DNA from 3 places in the Streptomyces sp. NPDC087845 genome. Region 2 is predicted to be linked to each of the others. Evidence: riboswitches for the same ligand, from Rfam matches in the RefSeq annotation. Region 2 holds a riboswitch; each other region holds the start of a gene.

Region 1 (5,676 bases), on a different contig from region 2:
CGCGGTCCGTACCCGCGCGGAGTTCCGGGGCCTGGTGGCCGAGCACGGTGCCGGGGCAGTGCGGCGTGCGAAGGGGCGGGGTGCGACAGGACGGGGAAACCCTGTGGGGGTATCGTCGGGCCCGTACCGCAGGACTCGTACGAGCGGGAATCCGAGGCAGCCGTGGATCGCAGGCGCACGCGCACACCGGGAACGTCCCGGCTGCTCGTGCTGTGTGCCGTCCTGTGCGGACTGTTCCTCATGCACGGGGCCCCGGCGAGCGCTGCCGAGGGCTGCCACGGCGCCATGGCCGCGACCTCGCATCCGCCCATGACCGCGGCGACCGCTGCCGGACACACGGCGCTGCCGGAAGAGCACGGCATGGCCAGGGCGGACGCCGCCGCGCCCGGCGGGAACGGCGAGTCGTGCGTATCCACCCATGCCCGCGACCGGCTGCTGCCGCTGCTCATGGCACTGGGCCTCGTGATCCTGGCCGTGCGGGTCCTCGGCAGGCCACGCAGGGCGGTGCGGGGGCCGGCCCGGCGGGGGCCGCCGTCCGCCGGCAGAGAGCTACTGCTCCAGGTGTGCGTAGCGCGGACGTGACAGGCGTCCACCGGTTCCCGGCCCTCCGGCCGGGCCGGCCGGAGGTTCCTGCCCGTTTCGCGCGCCGCCGATGCGGCGCAATCACCTGGAAAGAACATGTGATGTCCGCTTCCCTGTCTTCTTCCTCCCTGCCTTCCGCCGCCCGCCGCCGAGGCCTCGCGGCCGGCGCTGCCGTCGCCGCACTGGCGCTCACACTCGTGGCCTGCGGCTCCTCCGACGGCTCCGACTCCGACGGTTCGTCCAGGCCCGGAACGGACCACGGCTCCGGCAGCGCTTCCGCGTCGGCCACCCCCGGCGGTGCGTTCAACGCCGCGGACGTGAAGTTCGCGCAGCAGATGATCCCGCACCACCAGCAGGCCGTCGAAATGGCGAAGCTGGCCGAGGGCCGCGCCGCCGACCCCGAGGTCGAGGAACTGGCCGCCGCGATCGAGAAGGCGCAGGATCCCGAGATCAACACCATGAAGGGCTGGCTGACGTCCTGGGGGAAGCCGCTGCCCGAGTCCTCGATGGGTGACATGCCCGGCATGGACCACGGCTCGGACGGCGGTTCGGGGATGCCCGGGATGATGTCGGACAAGGACATGAGTGACCTCGAAGCAGCCAAGGGCAAGGACTTCGACAAGAAGTTCGCCCAGCTCATGATCGCCCACCACGAAGGCGCGGTCACCATGGCCGAGGCCGAGCGGAAGAACGGCGGCAACGCCGACGCGAAGAAGCTCGCCGGCGCCGTCGTCACCGCCCAGACCGCCGAGATCGAGCAGATGAACAAGATCATCGCCAGGCTCTGATCCCTGGCAGGGCGCGGGCCTTCCTTTCGCCGGGGGCCCGCGTCCTGCCGTGTTCCCGCCGGTGCGGGCCCCCCGGCGGCGGCTCAGTCCGCTTCCGGTGTCGAGAGCAGCTCGCGCACCTCCTCCGCCGTGGTGTCCTGGAGTTCCTCGCCGACGAGCAGCCAGCGGGTGATGCCGACCGATTCCAGGAACGGCAGGTCGTGGCCCGCGATCAGCAGCGCACCCTCGTAGGACTGGAGCGCACTGGTCAGCTGTCGCACGCCGGCGATGTCCAGGTTGTTGGTCGGCTCGTCCAGCATCAGCAACTGCGGGGCCGGTGCGGCGAGCATCGTCGCCGCGAGCGCGGCACGGAAGCGTTCTCCGCCCGAGAGGGTGCCCGCCGGCTGCTCCGCGCGTTTCCCCTGGAACAGGAAGCGTGCGAGCTGGGAGCGGATGTGGTTGTCGGTGACCCCGGGAGCCATGCGGGCCACGTTCGCCGCGACGCTCAGCTCGTCGTCCAGCACATCCAGCCGCTGGGGAAGGAAGCGCAGCGGTACGAATGTCCTGGCCTCGCCGGACAGCGGAGCCAGCTCGCCGGTGAGGGTGCGCAGCAGCGTGGTCTTGCCGGCGCCGTTGCGGCCGACGAGTGCGATCCGTTCGGGCCCGTGCACATGGAGGCTGCCCTGGAGCAGCCGGCCGAACCGGGGGCGAAGTTCGTGCAGGCTCAGCACGGTGCGGCCGGTGGGAACGGCGGTGTGGGGGAGGCTCACGCGGATCTCGGCGTCGTTGCGGACCGCGTCCGCGGCCTCCTCGCGACGCTCGCGCGCCTCGCTCAACCGCTCCTCGTGGAGGCCGCGCAGCTTGCCCCCGGACTCCTGCGCGGACCGCTTGCGGCGGCCGGCGAGGATCTTCGGCAGGCCCCCGTCCACCTCCGCCTTCTTGCCTTGGCGCTGGCGGCGGGCCAGTTTCACATGGGTTTCCTCCAGTTCGCGTTTCTGCCGGCGCACGTCGGCCTCGGCGGCCCGCAACATCCGCCCGGCGGCCTCCTGTCCGGTGCTGAGGGCTTCCTGGTAGGCGGACCAGCCACCGCCGTACCAGCTCACGGATCCGGCACGCAGTTCGGCGATGCGGTCCACGCGCTCCAGCAGTTCGATGTCGTGGCTGACCACGACCAGCACCCCGGAACGCCAGTTGTCGACGGCGTCGTAGAGCCTGCGGCGCGCGAACACATCGAGGTTGTTGGTCGGTTCGTCGAGCAGGAGGACATCAGGCTGTTCCAGCAGCAGTGCGGCCAGGCGCAGCAGTACGGTCTCCCCGCCGGACATCTGGCCCACGGTGCGGTCCAGTTCGAGGTCCCCGAGCCCCAGTGAGCCCAGTGTCGCGAGGGCTTGTTCCTCCACGTCCCAGTCGTCACCGATCGTCTCGAAGTGCTTCTCGTCCACATCCCCGGCCTCGATGGCGCGCAGTGCGTCGCGCCGCTCGGCGATGCCCAGGGCCTGGTCCACCCGCAGCGAGGTGTCGAGGGTGATGTTCTGAGGGAGGTGGGCGAGGCTGCCGCCGACGGTCACCGAGCCCTGGGAGGGGCGAAGCAGGCCGGCCAGCAGGCGCAGCAGTGTGGACTTGCCCGCGCCGTTGTTGCCCACGAGACCGGTGCGGCCGCGGCCGATACCGAGGGAGAGCCCGTCGAAGACGGTCGTGCCGTCCGGCCACTGGAAGGACAGGGCGGAGCAGGTGAGGGAGGCGCTGGGGGCGGTGGGTGTCGCCATGGTGATCCTCGCAGTCGTGAGCGCGGTGAATGGGGGCTTCGAATGCGAGCACCACGCAGCGACCGAAAGGGGAAGGGTGCGGCGGTCCGAGAGATCGAGGGACGGCTCATGCACCGAGGTCGCATCCACGCGGGGTCACGGGCAGGGGAAAACACTGCTACTGCGTGACGGGCGTACGACCGGAGTCGTACGGCGCGATGATCGCGAACCTCAGATGCGCAACGTCCACCTCTATCGGAGACAACAGGACGGTCGAAACGATAGCGAGCCGGAGGGCGGAAGGCAAAGCCTTGTGCCGTGCGGGGGAGTGACACGGGTGGACCGCCGGCCGGCCCTTCGGGGTGCGATCGGCCAGGGGGCGGTGCACCGGAGCGAGAACATGCGAATCACTGGGCAAATGTTCCTGTATGGGCGATTTCGATAGATACGCCCTCTTGGTCAACAAAGGGGGGCTTGGTGCGAATTGCAGCCTTTGATCTATGCCCGAAATGCACCTTTTAGGAACTGCGTGGTGTGAGTCACGTTCAAGGTTCAGGGGGGCTTGGCACGTGCCTCGGTTCCCTTCTGTGCAAGGAAATTTTGCAATGCGGTGTGAGGTGGATTACTGCCCTTTCCGTGATTCGATCTTGCAAATGAATTGTGATCAAAAAATAGGGGCTTGTTCCATTCGGCGTTTCTCGCCTACGGTCACCGTCAATCCGGACGGAACGCCGAATCCTGCCGCCGTCCGAGAAACCGACCCGATCGCGTACGGCAGGAGCGGGGGACCCAGGTAGGCCGCCGAACCGGTATCCGGAACGGCTCGGGGTGAAGCCGCAGTTGCCTGCAGCCAGACATCTCCCGTCTGAACCCGACAGCTCACCTCGTAGGCGACGGAGAGGAATTCGCCATGCCCGCAACGGGTAAGTCCAATCGTCACAAGCACACTTCGCTGACCCGCGGTTTCATCGCCGCGACCACGGGCGGGGCCGCTCTCGTGCTTCCGCTGATCTGCGCGGGCTTCGCCTCGGCCGCGCCGGCCCAGGCGGTCGCCGCCGAAAAGGCCGCGGCGCCGTCCGCCGCCGTCAAGGAAATATCCGTCCGGAAGACCGCGCCCACCGTCTATTCCGTGACCGTGGGCGACACCCTTTCCAAGATCGCGCGGGGGCATTCCGTCAGCGGTGGCTGGCAGAAGCTGTACGAGGACAATCGAGACGTGATCGGCGGCAACCCCGCTCTGATTCGTCCGGGCATGAAGCTGACCATCGGCGCCGAGGCGGAGTCTCGCGTTTCCACCGGCGTATCCGCCGTGAACGGCGCCGCGGTGCCGGCGACGGCCACCACTGCCGCACCGGCCGCCAAGCCCGCCACGTACACGAACAATCTGGACGGCTGGATCAAGAAGTCGCTGGCCGTCATGGCCGAGCGTGGCATCCCCGGCAGCTACGACGGCATCCACCGCAACGTCATGCGTGAATCCTCCGGCAACCCCCGGGCCGTCAACAACTGGGACTCGAACGCCGCCGCCGGAACCCCGTCCAAGGGTCTCCTCCAGATCATCGACCCGACGTTCCGCGCCTACCACGTGCCCGGTACGTCGCTGGACAGCTACGACCCGGTCGCCAACATCACCGCGGCCTGCAACTACGCGGCCGCCAAGTACGGCTCGATCGACAACGTGTTCGGGGCCTACTGACGCGCAACGGCGCGGACGGCGGTTCAGGACCGACGGGTGGCGAGAGGCCGGAACAAGGGCCGCTCGCGAAGGACCGCACCCGCCGGTCAGGGACCGCCTTCCGGCCGTTGTCCCGCATGCGTGGAAAGCCGGAACTCCCGACCCGCGCCCATCCGTCGCCGGCCTGCCGTCCCGAGACGGGCCGTTGGGCATGGAGCCCCGCCCCGCACGCATGCGCAGGCAGTGTGCCGAGGTGGCGCTACGCGGCCCGGCGGGGGCCGGGAACGGTCACATGTCCGGCGAGCCACGAGAGGAGGGGCTCCAGTTCCTCTGCCGCCGCGAGCACGGCACCGGCCAACGCAGGCGTGTGCTGCGCGCAGTCCCCGCCGAGGGGGCGGGCGGCGGAGATCGAGCGGTACCGGAGGCAGTCGGCACGGGGATGCCCGGCGTCATGGCCGCGTGGCACGCGCTTCATCAGGTCGCCGGTGACCGCGTACCCCCGCGCTTCCAGCGCCTCGACGGCGCGCACCAGCCCGGGGCCGCTCTCCTGCGCGGCAACCGCCTTGCGGAACAACGGGATCTGCCCCGGGTCCGGGTAGGTCCAGCCGCCCTTGATCCGGAGCCCGTCGAGGTCGAAGCGCAGGCCGATCTCGACATTGCGCGCGATCCGGATCACCGCCACTTGGTGCTGCCACCACCACGGGTCCTTGCGGAACCCCCAGACGGAGAAGTCCTCGTACGCCCCGTCCGCGTCGGCCACCTCGTTCAACAACGCGATCATGGGTTCACGGACCAGGTGCTCCCGGTCCTTTCGACGTCTCTCGCGCGCCTCCTGCGAAGGAGCCCCCTCCAACTGCAGAAGCAGGTCGAATGCTTGCTCTGTCCAGCCGCTGAACGCTCTGCTCAT
Region 2 (5,676 bases):
ATTGTGAGATATCCGCCCTCGGCGAACAGCAAAACAGCCTCTGGCCTGGGCCTTTCAGTGGATCACTGGGATGTTCCCTCATCATAACCTTCTGTACGTCCTGTACATTTTTTACAGAGGCTTGCGCAGACCTCGCCTGCGCGAACCCCGTACAGATCCCTGAGGAAAGGCATCATCCATGCTGTTCCGCCCCGCCGCCCGCCACGTGCTGCCCGAGTTCACCGAGCGCACGAGCAACGGGACCCGCACCCTCGACCCGTACTCCAAGCTGCTCGCCGAACGGATCGTCTTCCTCGGCACCCCGGTCGACGACACCGCGGCCAACGATCTGATCGCCCAGTTCATGTACCTGGAATACGCCGCCCCGGACCGGCCCATCTCCCTCTACATCAACTCCCCCGGCGGCTCGTTCGGGGCCATGTCCGCGATCTACGACACGATGGAGTACCTCACCTGCGAGGTGGAGACCTACTGCCTCGGCCAGGCAGGTTCCTGCGCGTCGGTACTGCTCGCGGCGGGCGCCCCCGGCAGGCGGCACGCACTGCCCGGCGCCCGGGTCGTCGTGCAGCAGCCCGCACTCACCGAGCCGGTGCAGGGCCAGCCGTCCGATCTGGAGATCGAGGCACGGGAATGGGAACGGGTCCGCGAGATGCTCATCACACTGCTGACCCGTCATACCGGCCGCGACGCCGAGCGGATCGCCGCCGACATCGAGCGCGATCTCATCCTCGATGCCCCGGGCGCCAAGGCCTACGGCCTGGTGGACCACATCACGGAGAGCCGGAAGTCGTCGCTCCCGCCGCACGGTACGCGGTGAACGCCCGATGCAGCCGCCAGAGTTGCCGCCGCTCCCCGCACTGACACGCGCCGAGGGGGAGTTCATCGACCGCTATCTCGAAGTCCTCGACCAACTGGGCCGGATCAACCCGGCCCACGGCAGCGACACCTACAGCGCCCTGCGGGCCGCACAGGCACTGGCCTCACGGGCGGGCGCGCTGCGGGACGCCCTCGTGTTGATGCACGAGCGCGGCGAGGCGCGGATCCACGCCGCCACCCTGGCACGGGCGCTGCGGGTACTGGACGGGGAACGGCGGGCCGGGCGCGTCACCGTACCCCCCGCACCGGCGAGTTGATCTGCCGGTTCGTCACCGGGCCCCGGCACCGCCCGCCCAACTCCCCTCACCCCGCCCGAGGAGGCAGCCAACTCCCCTTCGCGACACGCCCGGTGGCCACATCGGAATTCCTCGCTCTTTCGGCGTAGAAAGTCCCCCTCACGGGGGATGTCTCCACTTGCGTTTTTCGGATGGGCAGTGGGCGGAATCCTTGATTCCGCCCCTGGTGCGGGACCGGTCCGAGTGACCGCCAGGCCCCCCGAAAGCATCGGCTCCACCCGAACGGGTCAGTCGTGAGGAGCCTCACAAATCGCCGTTTCCCCTCGGAAATCCGGCAGTCGGTGAGTCAAGATCCCTGGGACGACAAGCCCCCGCCACCGCGGCGGGGCGGTCCGGGCGGACGCCGAGTCCTGCCGCCGCCCGGATGACTGGTCGACAGAAGTGGATCGGCAGGAGTGGAGGACCCGAGCACAACGGGTCGACCGGATCAACGGTCGGCCCTCGGGGTGAAGCCGCCGAGCGCGGCCGGGCAACTTCGCCAGCCCGAACCCGACAGGTCATCCTTCACAGGCGGCTGACGAAGGGTTGCGCATGACTGCGCAGGTTCATGTCCCGTCTCTGCTCGCCCGGGCCGGCACGGCCTCGGTTCTGACTCTGGCCGCCGTCGGCGGCACCATGCTCGCCCCGGGCGCCGCTCCGGAAGCCCAGGCAGCGACTCTGTCGATGAAGGCGCTCAAGGTCGCCGCTTCCAAAAAGGGTTCGCCGTACAGCTGGGGGGCCACCGGCCCCAACCGCTTCGACTGCTCGGGCCTGACGTCCTATGCATTCAAGAAGGCGGGCAAGAAGCTCCCCCGCACGGCCCAGCAGCAGTACAACAAGACCCGCCACATCTCGGCCTCGCACAGGCAACGCGGCGATCTGGTCTTCTTCCATTCCGGCCGCAGCGTCTACCACGTCGGGATCTACGCCGGTCACAACAAGATCTGGCACTCGCCGAGGACCGGCGCGGTGGTCCGGCTGGAGAAGATCTGGACGAAGCGCGTCTACTACGGGCGGGTCCGCTGACACCTGTCCGGCGGACCGCGGACCGGGGCGCGACCCGGCAGTGATCCGCCGGACGAGCCCGGCCTCCGGCGCCGGTCCGCCCCTTCTCGCAGCGGGACCTCGGCACGGAGGGGCCTCAGTGCACCAGGGGACCCGACACCAGCACCAGCCCCAACGCGGTGAGCGCCGCGCCGCTGCCGCCCTCGATGGCGCGGGCGGTACGCGGCCGGCGCAGCCACCGGCCCATCCGGTCCACCAGAAGCGCCACGGCGGGGAACCAGACCAGGGCGAGCAGCACGACGATCACCGCGAGCAGCAAGGTCCTCGGGAGCGGCGGCTGCCCGTCGGGAACGAACTGCGGCAGCAGGCTCAGGAAGAGCACCGGCGCCTTGGGATTGAGGGCATTGGTGAGGAACCCCTGACGCAGCGCGCGTGCGGATCCCCGGCCGGCCGGTTCGTCCGCGGTCCCACCCGTGTCCGTGGTGGTGCGGCGCCGTGCCGCGTACAGGGCGCCGATGCCCAGGTAGAGGACGTAGGCCCCGCCGAGCAGCTGGACGGTGCGGAACAGGACGGGCACCGCCACAAGCACCGCGGCGAGCCCGGCGACGGCCAGCGCGGTGTGCACGAGGAGTCCCCCGGCAACGCCCAGCGCGGTCGCCACCCCCGCCGACCGGGAGGCGAGCGCGTTGCGTACGACGACGGTGAAGTCCGCGCCCGGCAGCGCGACCATGCCCGCGGCGACCCCGGTGAAGGCGATCAGTTGTGCGTCCATGGGTCCACCCTGGACCAGCGGAGCCTTTAGCGTGTACTTGCAATCTTCTAGGTCTGCCAAAAGGAACGCTTAATGTACGACCCCACACGGCTCGCGGCGCTGGTGGCGGTCGCCGAGGCCGGATCGATCACCCGGGCCGCCGCCCGCCTCGGCTACACCGCGCCCGCCCTCTCCCAGCAGCTCGCCAAGCTGGAGCGGGAGGCCGGCGCCGCGCTGCTGGTGCGCCACCACCGGGGGGCACGCCTCACCGCGGCGGGTGAGCTGCTGGCCGGGCGCGCCCGGCGGATCCTCGACGAGATGGACCGGGCCCGCCACGAGCTGGCCCGGCTGTCCGGGCTCTCCGGCGGACGCCTCCGGGTCGGTACCTTCACCACCGCGGGCATCCATCTGCTGCCACCGGTCCTGAGCGCCTTCCGTCGCGCCCACCCGGACGTGGAACTGGCGGTCACCGAGTACGAGCCACCGGACGGCGTCGCCGCGGTGGCCGCCGGCGAGGTCGACCTCGCGCTGACCCACGTGTACGAGCCGGCGCCCCCGGCCGCCTGGCCCTCCGGCGTATTCGCCGAGCCGCTGCTGGTCGAGGAACTGGTCCTGATCACGGAGGTGGGGCAGATGCTGGCCGAAGGCACCGGGCGGCTGCCGGTGACGGAGCTCGCGGGGCGGCCGCTGATCAGCAGCGCGCCGACGCATCCGCCGCGTCGCGGGGTGGAACAGGCGTTGGCCCGGGCAGGGGCGACACCCGCCGTGGTCTGCGAGTCGCCCGGCTACGCGCTGGTCTGCGCGCTGGTCAGCGCGGGCATCGGGATGGCGGTCGTCCCGGAGATGGTCGCCGCGATGTCTCCGACGCCGCTGTCCGTACGACGGCTCGAACCCGCCTCGTTCCGGCGGACCATCTCGGTGGTGCACCGCGGTGACCGGGCGAGCGCCGCCGCGGCGACGCTTCAGGCGCTGTTGCGCAGTGGGTTCGGACGGGCGGCGTCGGCCCGGCGACCGGGCGGCGAGGGCGGATGATCACGCGGTCGGGAGCGCGCGGCATCCCACCGCCCCGTCCGGCGGCCGGCGCCCCCGCCGGGCCGTCGCCCGCGGGCCCGACCCCGCTCGGGCCGTTCGGCCGTCGCCGCGCGGCGACGGGCGGGATCCTCGCGGGGGCGGATCGCCGCCCGGGGCCCGATCGGCGTCGGCCCCGAGACCGGCGGTCGCGGGCACCGGACTCGGCTCACCGCGAGCGGAGGAACGTCAGCGTGCGGTCGAGCATCAGCGCGGCAGCCTCGGCGTCGTGGGCCGGCAGCGAGTTGTCCACGAACAGGTGCTGGTCACCGGGGTAGAGGAACAATTCGGCATCGGGAGCCTCGTCGACGAGTGCGCGGGCGGCGTCCGCGTCGCCCTCGGTGGTGAAGAGACGGTCCTCCTCCATGGCGTGGATGCGGACCGGGACCTGCGACGGCCACGTTCCGAAGCAGGAACTCGGCACGCACGAGTGGGCGAATACGGCACCGCGGGCGCCGGGCCGCGTCTGGGCCAGCTTCTGCGCCGGCAGCACGCCGAGGGAGAACCCGATGTAGACCAGCTCGGCCGGTGAGTCGGCCACCGCCAGCACGCCGCGATCGAGTATTTTGTCGACGCCGATCTGTTCCAGATGCGCCAGTCCCCCGTCCAGGGTGTCGAAGGTGCGGCCTTCGTACAGGTCGGGCGTATGGACGGTATGCCCTTCGGTGCGCAATGCGTCGGCAAAGGCCGTCACGCCCGGGGTGAGGCCCTGAGCATGGTGAAACAGCACAACTTCGGTCACTGTGGAACTCCAACAGCCGTCGGGCAGGGATCGATCCGCAAACCTAGCGCGCTGCCCGGGGAGTGCGGTCGGCGAACGTGCCGCGGCCGTCGGCCGACCGCGGAGAACGTCGCGGGCAAAAGCCGGTCAGTTCTGTACGGGAAGGTTCCACGGGAGCTCGATCCAGACCGTCTTGCCGCCGTCGGCGGTGGGGGTGACGGCGAGTCGGCCGCCGCATTCCTTGGCCAGACAGCGGACGATCACCAAACCTCGCCCGTTGTCCTGCTGAACGGCGGCAGGCAGTCGCCGCGGCCGACGCGGGTGACTGTCCGTCACCCCGAGACGCAACTCCTCCTCCCGCTCCAGCCTCAGCTCCACGGTGAAGGTGGGCGACTGCCCGAAGGTGTGCTGGACGGCGTTGGTCGCGAGCTCCGAGACGATGAGCCGGATGCTGTCGGCGAACTCGGTACCGGCGGCCAGGCCCCATTCGGTGAGCACCCGGTCCACATATCTGCGGGCCGCCGCGACCGAGACCGGCTCGCTCGGCAGGGTGACGCTTGCTTCTTGGTGGTCTGCCATGGCGAGCCGCCCCTTTCCCACCCGGACCGACCCACGTTCGGTCCGGGTTGCGCTTCGCGCCAGATTGCCACTGATGCTGCCCCCTGTGACGGCGATCCACCAAGATATGCATATATCTGTCGCTCAATGCGGTGAACCTGCCGCACAAGGCCGCATGCGGAGGCCACACTGTCCGCTCGGCAGAAGAGGGAGGGAGGCCGCGGATGCACCATGGCCCTGCGGTACGGCGCCGCAAGCTCGGGGAGGAGCTCCGGAGTCTGCGCCATGCGTCGGGACTGACCAGCCGGGACGCCGCGCGGATAATCGGCTGGCACCAGTCGAAGGTCAGCCGGATCGAGACGGGTGTCAGTGGAGTGCGGCCGGCCGATGTGGCACGGCTGCTGGACGTGTACGGCGTGGAC
Region 3 (5,676 bases), on a different contig from region 2:
AGAGCCCGGCGCCGCGCCGGTAGAGCCCGGAGAGCAGCGCGATGCCGATCGCTCCGGACTGGGTGAAGAGGCCGATGCGTCCGGGAGCGGGCGGCTCGGGGGCGAGGGAGGCGTTCAGCCGGACGGCCTCGGCGTTGTTGATGACGCCGAAGGCGTTCGGTCCGATGATCCGCATCCCGTACGAGCGGGCCTGGCGGACCAGCTCCCGCTGCCGTTCCCTGCCCTCGGCCCCCCATTCGGCATACCCGGCGGAGAGCACGACCAGCCCCTGGACACCGTGCTCGCCGCAGTCGGCGACGGCCTCGGGAACCCGGTCGGCCGGAACGGCGACGACCGCGAGGTCGACCGGTTCGTCGATCTCGCCGATCGAACGGTGGGCCGGGACCCCGTCGATCGTGCCCTGGTCGGCGGCGAAGGCGCGGTTCACGGCGTACGCACGACCGGTGAAACCGGCCCCGAGGAGATTGCGCAGGACCGTGCGGCCGACCCCGCCGGGTGTGCGGCCGGTACCGATGACGGCGACGGAGCCGGGGGCGAGCAGCCGTTGTACGGAGCGCGCCTCGGCCCGCTGCTCTCGGCCGCGCTGGACGGCGAGGGACTCCGCGGTGGGTTCGAGGTCCAGGGTGAGGTGGACGGAGCCGTCCTCGAAGCTGCGCTGCTGGGTGTACCCGGCGTCCCGGAACACCTTGATCATCTTGTTGTTGGCGGGCAGCACCTCGGCCGCGAAGCGGCGGATGCCGCGCTCCCGGGCGACGGCCGCGATGTGTTCGAGGAGCGCCGAGGCCACGCCCCGGCCCTGGTGCGCGTCCTGGACGAGGAAGGCGACCTCGGCCTCGTCGGCGGGCGCGGAGGCGGGCCTGCCCCGCTCGTCGATCCGGTCGTAGCGGACGGTCGCGATGAACTCGCCGCCGACCGTGACCGCGAGCCCCACCCGGTCGACGTAGTCGTGATGGGTGAAGCGGTGCACGTCCTTGTCGGACAGACGGGGGTACGGAGCGAAGAAGCGGTAGTACTTCGACTCGTCGGAGACCTGCTCGTAGAAGCTGACCAGCCGTTGGGCGTCGTTCGTGGTGATGGGCCGGATCCGCGCGGTTCCTCCGTCACGGAGCACCACGTCTGCTTCCCAGTGGTCGGGGTACGCGTGATGCGGACTCTGCTCCGGCGAGGGCTGCATGCGCAAAGACTACGACTCCGTCAGCAGTCGCGTAGGCCCTGGGGCCGGGGCAGTCTGAGGGGGCCGAGCGGCGGTGCGGCACGGGCTGTACGCCTGCCGCGGGTCGGCCGGAGCATCGCGCACTGCGTGAGAGACTGGTCTAGACAACTATTGATTCGTGAAGGGCAGAACCATGGCTGAGCGCCGCGTCAACGTCGGTTGGGCCGAGGGCCTGCACGCCCGCCCCGCTTCCATCTTCGTCCGTGCCGCCACGGCTTCCGGCGTCCCCGTGACGATCGCCAAGGCCGACGGCAACCCGGTGAACGCCGCCTCCATGCTCGCGGTGCTCGGTCTCGGCGCGCACGGCGGCGAGGAGATCGTGCTCGCATCCGAGGCCGACGATTCCGAAGCCGCCCTGGACCGCCTGGCGAAGCTGGTCGCCGAAGGGCTCGATGAGCTGCCGGAGACGGTCTGACCCGTTTCCCGCCCTCTCCTCAAAGAGCCGCGACACCCTTGACCGGGTCCGCGGCTCTTTCGCATTCCCGGTCCGGGACGAGCAAATGTATTCCCGCGCGAAGGTAATTCGGACAGCCCGAAGAAAGCCTCACGGAATGGCGGCTCTTTTTATACGGCGTAATTGTTAATGCCGGACGCCTGTGGTGTTTACGGGATGTTGCGAAGCCCTCACCGGGCCGGTGCGGGAGGCGGCGGGTCCACGTTCCGGCCGGTCGGTGCGAGATGCCGCGGGTCCGCGTTCCGGCCGGTCGGTGCGGCGCAGCCGGTGCGCGGCCGCGGCCCGTTCGGCGTGCTGGGCGGCCATCGCCCTGGCCCGTTCCGCGTCGCCGCGCGCCACCGCGTCCACGATGGCTCCGCGTTCGGCCCAGCAGTCCGCCGGGCGGGCCGGCTGCTCGACCGCGTACATCCAGGCGATCTTGTGCCGGAGCTGGGTGAGCAGCGCGATCAGGCCGGGGCTGCCGGAGGCCTGCGCCAACGTCTCGTGGAACCAGCCGCCCAGCGAGCGCAGATCCTCCCCCTCGCCCCGCCTGACCCGCTCCTGGCCGAGCCTGACCAGGCCGCGCAGCACCTTGAGATGTGCCTCGGTACGGCGGTGCGCGGCGCGCGCGGCACCCAGCGGCTCCAGCAGCATCCGGACCTCCAGCAGGTCGGCCGCCTCCTGCTCGGTCGGCTCGGCGACACAGGCGCCCGCATGCCGCCGGGTGACCACGAACCCCTCGGACTCCAGCGTGCGCAGCGCCTCCCGTACCGGCACACGGGAGACCCCGTAACGGCGCGCCAGCAACTCCTCGGTGAGCCGGCTGCCGCGTTCGAAGACACCGGAGACGATGTCGTCACGGATTGCCGTGCATACCGAATGCGCGGGAATGTGCATGTCCGAACCTCCGCCTCGATCCCCGCGGAACGCGGCCGGCCGACGCCTGTTCCGCGACTCTATTCCAATGCGGCCGCATTTCCGATGCCGGGCGGAAATTCATGAATATCTTTTGGCCACGGGGGGCTCGACGGGCAGGAACCACGGGCGGGCGCGGGAGCCGGGCACGGCGGGTCGAGCACGGCGGGCACGGCGCGGCACCGCGGGCACGGCGAAGGCCCCGGCGTATCGCCGGGGCCTTCGAAGGGGTGCTGCGGGGGCGTCGGTCAGACGTTGACGCCATGAGCGCGCAGGTATGCGACGGGGTTCATGTCGGAGCCGTACGAAGGCGTGGTCCGGGCCTCGAAGTGGAGGTGCGGGCCGGTGGAGTTGCCGGTCGAACCGGAGAGGCCGATCCGCTGTCCCGCGCCGACACTCTGGCCGACGGAGACGCCGATCGAGGAGAGGTGGCCGTACTGCGTGTACGTGCCGTCCGTCATCCGGAGCACGATGTTGTTGCCGTACGCGCCGCCCCAGCCGGCCTCGACGACCGTACCGGCACCGACGGCGACGACGGAGCTGCCGGACGCGGCGTGGAAGTCTATGCCCGAGTGGCTGCCGGACGACCAGAGCGAGCCGCTGGACTTGTAGCCGGTGGTGACGTACGAACCGGCGACCGGGAGCTGGAAGGCCCCCAGGCGGGTGCGCTCGGCGGACCGGGCGGCGCGCGCCTTCTCGGCGCGCGCTTCGGCCGCGCGCTTCGCGTCGGCCTCGGCCTTCGCTTCCGCCTTCTTCTTGGCTTCGGCCCGCTTCTGGGCCTCTGCCTTGCGCTGAGCCTCCGCCTTCGCCTTTGCCGCGGCATCGGCCTGGCGGCGCTGCGCGTCGGCCTGGGCGCCGATCTGGCCGGCGAGGGCGCTGTCGATGGCGATGACCTGGTTCAGACCGGTCTCACTGACGGACGCGTCCGCGGCGAGGGCCGGCGAGGCCATGCCGCCGACGACGCCGGTGGTGGCCAGGGCCGCGACGCCGGCGATCTTCGCGCTCCTGCGCGTCAGTCGGCTCGGGGCACGATGCTTCCCGGTGGCACGGGTGAACGCCATGAAGTGGCTGGTCCTTTCCTTCCTTCTCGCCTACCGGGTTAGCTGACGGGTTCGGAGCAGGAAGGTCTCCTACGGACGCCCCGGCCTCACCGAGGCCCAGACATCCGATTCACCCCAGGGACTGCGTGGGTCCCCGGCTCCCCAGGCTCGCGCCTGACGGGGACTCGGCGATGGCTGCCCGGTACGTCGCGGATGCGGCATACGAGTGACGGACAGCCCAGCCGACGCTAAGCGGGGTCACTTTCATTCACCAAACGGACAGGCCGTTTTGTAGCGCATCCCACAGGACAGACAGGCAACCTCCCCACCAGAACGGACAAAAAGGAAGACCCTGGCGAGATCTCGCTCACAGGAGTCTTCCTCTTGTCCCGGTATGTGGACACATGACACCGGATGGTGGGCCGACTGGTGAGCCGACCGGTGCAGCCGACACTCGGTCCGCCCGGTCCGTCCTCCGCCGGACGGGGCGTCCGACCGGTGAGGCGGCACGGGCGGACCGCCACCGGCGGACCGCCACGCGCAACGGGCCGGCCCGGTCAGCCGGCGACCACCGACACTTCTCCGATGCCCAGTGCCCGGACCGGCTCCTCGATCTGCGCCGCGTCACCGACGAGGACCGTGACCAGCCGGTCGCCCGGGAAGGCGCTGACCACTGCCGCGGTCGCCTCGACCGTGCCCGTCTCCGCGAGCCGGGCGTACAGATGCGCCTGGTAGTCGTCCGGGAGGTGCTGCTCGACCTGGTCGGCGAGGGTGCCTGCGACGGAGGCCGCCGTCTCGAACTTCAGCGGTGCGACACCCACGAGGTTCTGCACGGCCGTCTCGCGCTCCTCATCGGTCAGCCCTTCGGCCGCCAGGGTCCGCAGTACCGTCCACAGGTCCTTCAGCGCCGGTCCCGTGGACTCCGTGTCCACCGATCCGCTGATGGCCAGCATCGCGGCACCGGTCGGCCCCGAGGCGGAGTCCGGGGCCGACGACCGCAGCACCTGGGCGAAGGCCCGCACGCCGTAGGTGTAGCCCTTCTCCTCGCGCAGCACCCGGTCCAGCCGGGACGTGAGCGTGCCGCCCAGGCAGTACGTGCCGAGCACCTGGGCCGGCCACACGCTGTCGTGCCGGTCGGCGCCGATCCGGCCGATCAGCAGTTGCGTCTGCACCGCGCCCGGACGGTCGACGATCACCACCCGGCCGGTGTCGTCCGCGGTGATCGGCGGGGCGGGACGGGGCTCGGCGGTGTCGCCCGACCAGTCGCCGAGGGTGTCGGCCAGCAAGGTGTCCAGGTCGATGCCGGTGAGGTCGCCGACGACCACGACGGTCGCCGTGGACGGCCTGACATGGGCGTCGAAGAAGGCACGCACGGCGGCCGAGTCGATCCGCTCGACCGTCTCCTCGGTGCCCTGGCGCGGGCGCGACATCCGCGCCGAGGCCGGGAAGAGCTCCTTGGAGAGCTGTTTGGCGGCGCGGCGGGCCGGGTTGGCCTGCTCGTGCGGGATCTCGTCGAGCCGGTTGCGCACGAGCCGCTCGACCTCGCTGTCGGCGAAGGCGGGCGCCCGCAGCGCCTCGGCCACCAGCGCGAGCGCCTTGGCCAGCCGGGAGGCCGGGACCTCCAGGGAAACCCGGATGCCGGGGTGGTCCGCGTGCGCGTCGAGGGTGGCGCCGCAGCGCTCCAGCTCGGCGGCGAACTCCTCGGCGGTGTGCTTGTCGGTGCCCTCGGAGAGCGCCCGCGACATGATCGTGGCCACACCGTCGAGGCCCTCGGGCTCCGCGTCCAGCGGGGCGTCGAGGAAGATCTCCACCGCCACGACCTGCTGGCCCGGGCGGTGGCAGCGCAGCACCGTGAGGCCGTTGGGCAGAGCACCGCGCTCCGGCGCGGGGAAGGCCCAGGGGCGGGCGACGCCGGGGGCAGGCTGCGGGTGGAACTGCATCGATACTCCAGTCGCGGCAGCGTCGGTCACTTGTCCGCTCCTTCGTGCGTGTCGGTGTCGTCGGCGTCGGTCTCGTCGGTGTCCGCCGATTCCGCGGGCTCGACCGGCTCGTAGACCAGCACGGCCCGGTTGTCG

What was found. A riboswitch is a leader RNA that binds a small molecule or an ion and turns the genes downstream of it on or off. The one in region 2 is predicted to bind cyclic di-AMP.
Region 1: linked by a shared signal. The riboswitch ahead of ACIOMQ_RS21900 (LysM peptidoglycan-binding domain-containing protein) and the one ahead of ACIOMQ_RS37730 (C40 family peptidase) in region 2 are both predicted to bind cyclic di-AMP.
Region 3: linked by a shared signal. The riboswitch ahead of ACIOMQ_RS29675 (M23 family metallopeptidase) and the one ahead of ACIOMQ_RS37730 (C40 family peptidase) in region 2 are both predicted to bind cyclic di-AMP.

What each region holds. Positions count from the first base shown of each region.
Region 1 is NZ_JBIUVC010000008.1:217,065-222,740, reverse strand. Features, by position in the region: gene ACIOMQ_RS21915 (hypothetical protein) at 163-582, shown strand; gene ACIOMQ_RS21910 (DUF305 domain-containing protein) at 684-1,370, shown strand; gene ACIOMQ_RS21905 (ATP-binding cassette domain-containing protein) at 1,454-3,115, opposite strand; cyclic di-AMP (ydaO/yuaA leader) riboswitch at 3,814-4,000, shown strand; gene ACIOMQ_RS21900 (LysM peptidoglycan-binding domain-containing protein) at 4,005-4,790, shown strand; gene ACIOMQ_RS21895 (DUF2461 family protein) at 5,029-5,676, opposite strand.
Region 2 is NZ_JBIUVC010000026.1:1,754-7,429, forward strand. Features, by position in the region: gene ACIOMQ_RS37720 (ATP-dependent Clp protease proteolytic subunit) at 182-817, shown strand; gene ACIOMQ_RS37725 (hypothetical protein) at 825-1,133, shown strand; cyclic di-AMP (ydaO/yuaA leader) riboswitch at 1,514-1,700, shown strand; gene ACIOMQ_RS37730 (C40 family peptidase) at 1,704-2,177, shown strand; gene ACIOMQ_RS37735 (LysE family translocator) at 2,293-2,928, opposite strand; gene ACIOMQ_RS37740 (LysR family transcriptional regulator) at 3,001-3,939, shown strand; gene ACIOMQ_RS37745 (dienelactone hydrolase family protein) at 4,145-4,717, opposite strand; gene ACIOMQ_RS37750 (ATP-binding protein) at 4,844-5,275, opposite strand; gene ACIOMQ_RS37755 (helix-turn-helix transcriptional regulator) at 5,479-5,676, shown strand, end outside.
Region 3 is NZ_JBIUVC010000013.1:143,751-149,426, reverse strand. Features, by position in the region: gene ACIOMQ_RS29690 (GNAT family N-acetyltransferase) at 1-1,174, opposite strand, end outside; gene ACIOMQ_RS29685 (HPr family phosphocarrier protein) at 1,347-1,628, shown strand; gene ACIOMQ_RS29680 (GntR family transcriptional regulator) at 1,794-2,543, opposite strand; gene ACIOMQ_RS29675 (M23 family metallopeptidase) at 2,810-3,622, opposite strand; cyclic di-AMP (ydaO/yuaA leader) riboswitch at 3,636-3,802, opposite strand; gene ACIOMQ_RS29670 (pitrilysin family protein) at 4,159-5,541, opposite strand; gene ACIOMQ_RS29665 (pitrilysin family protein) at 5,568-5,676, opposite strand, start outside.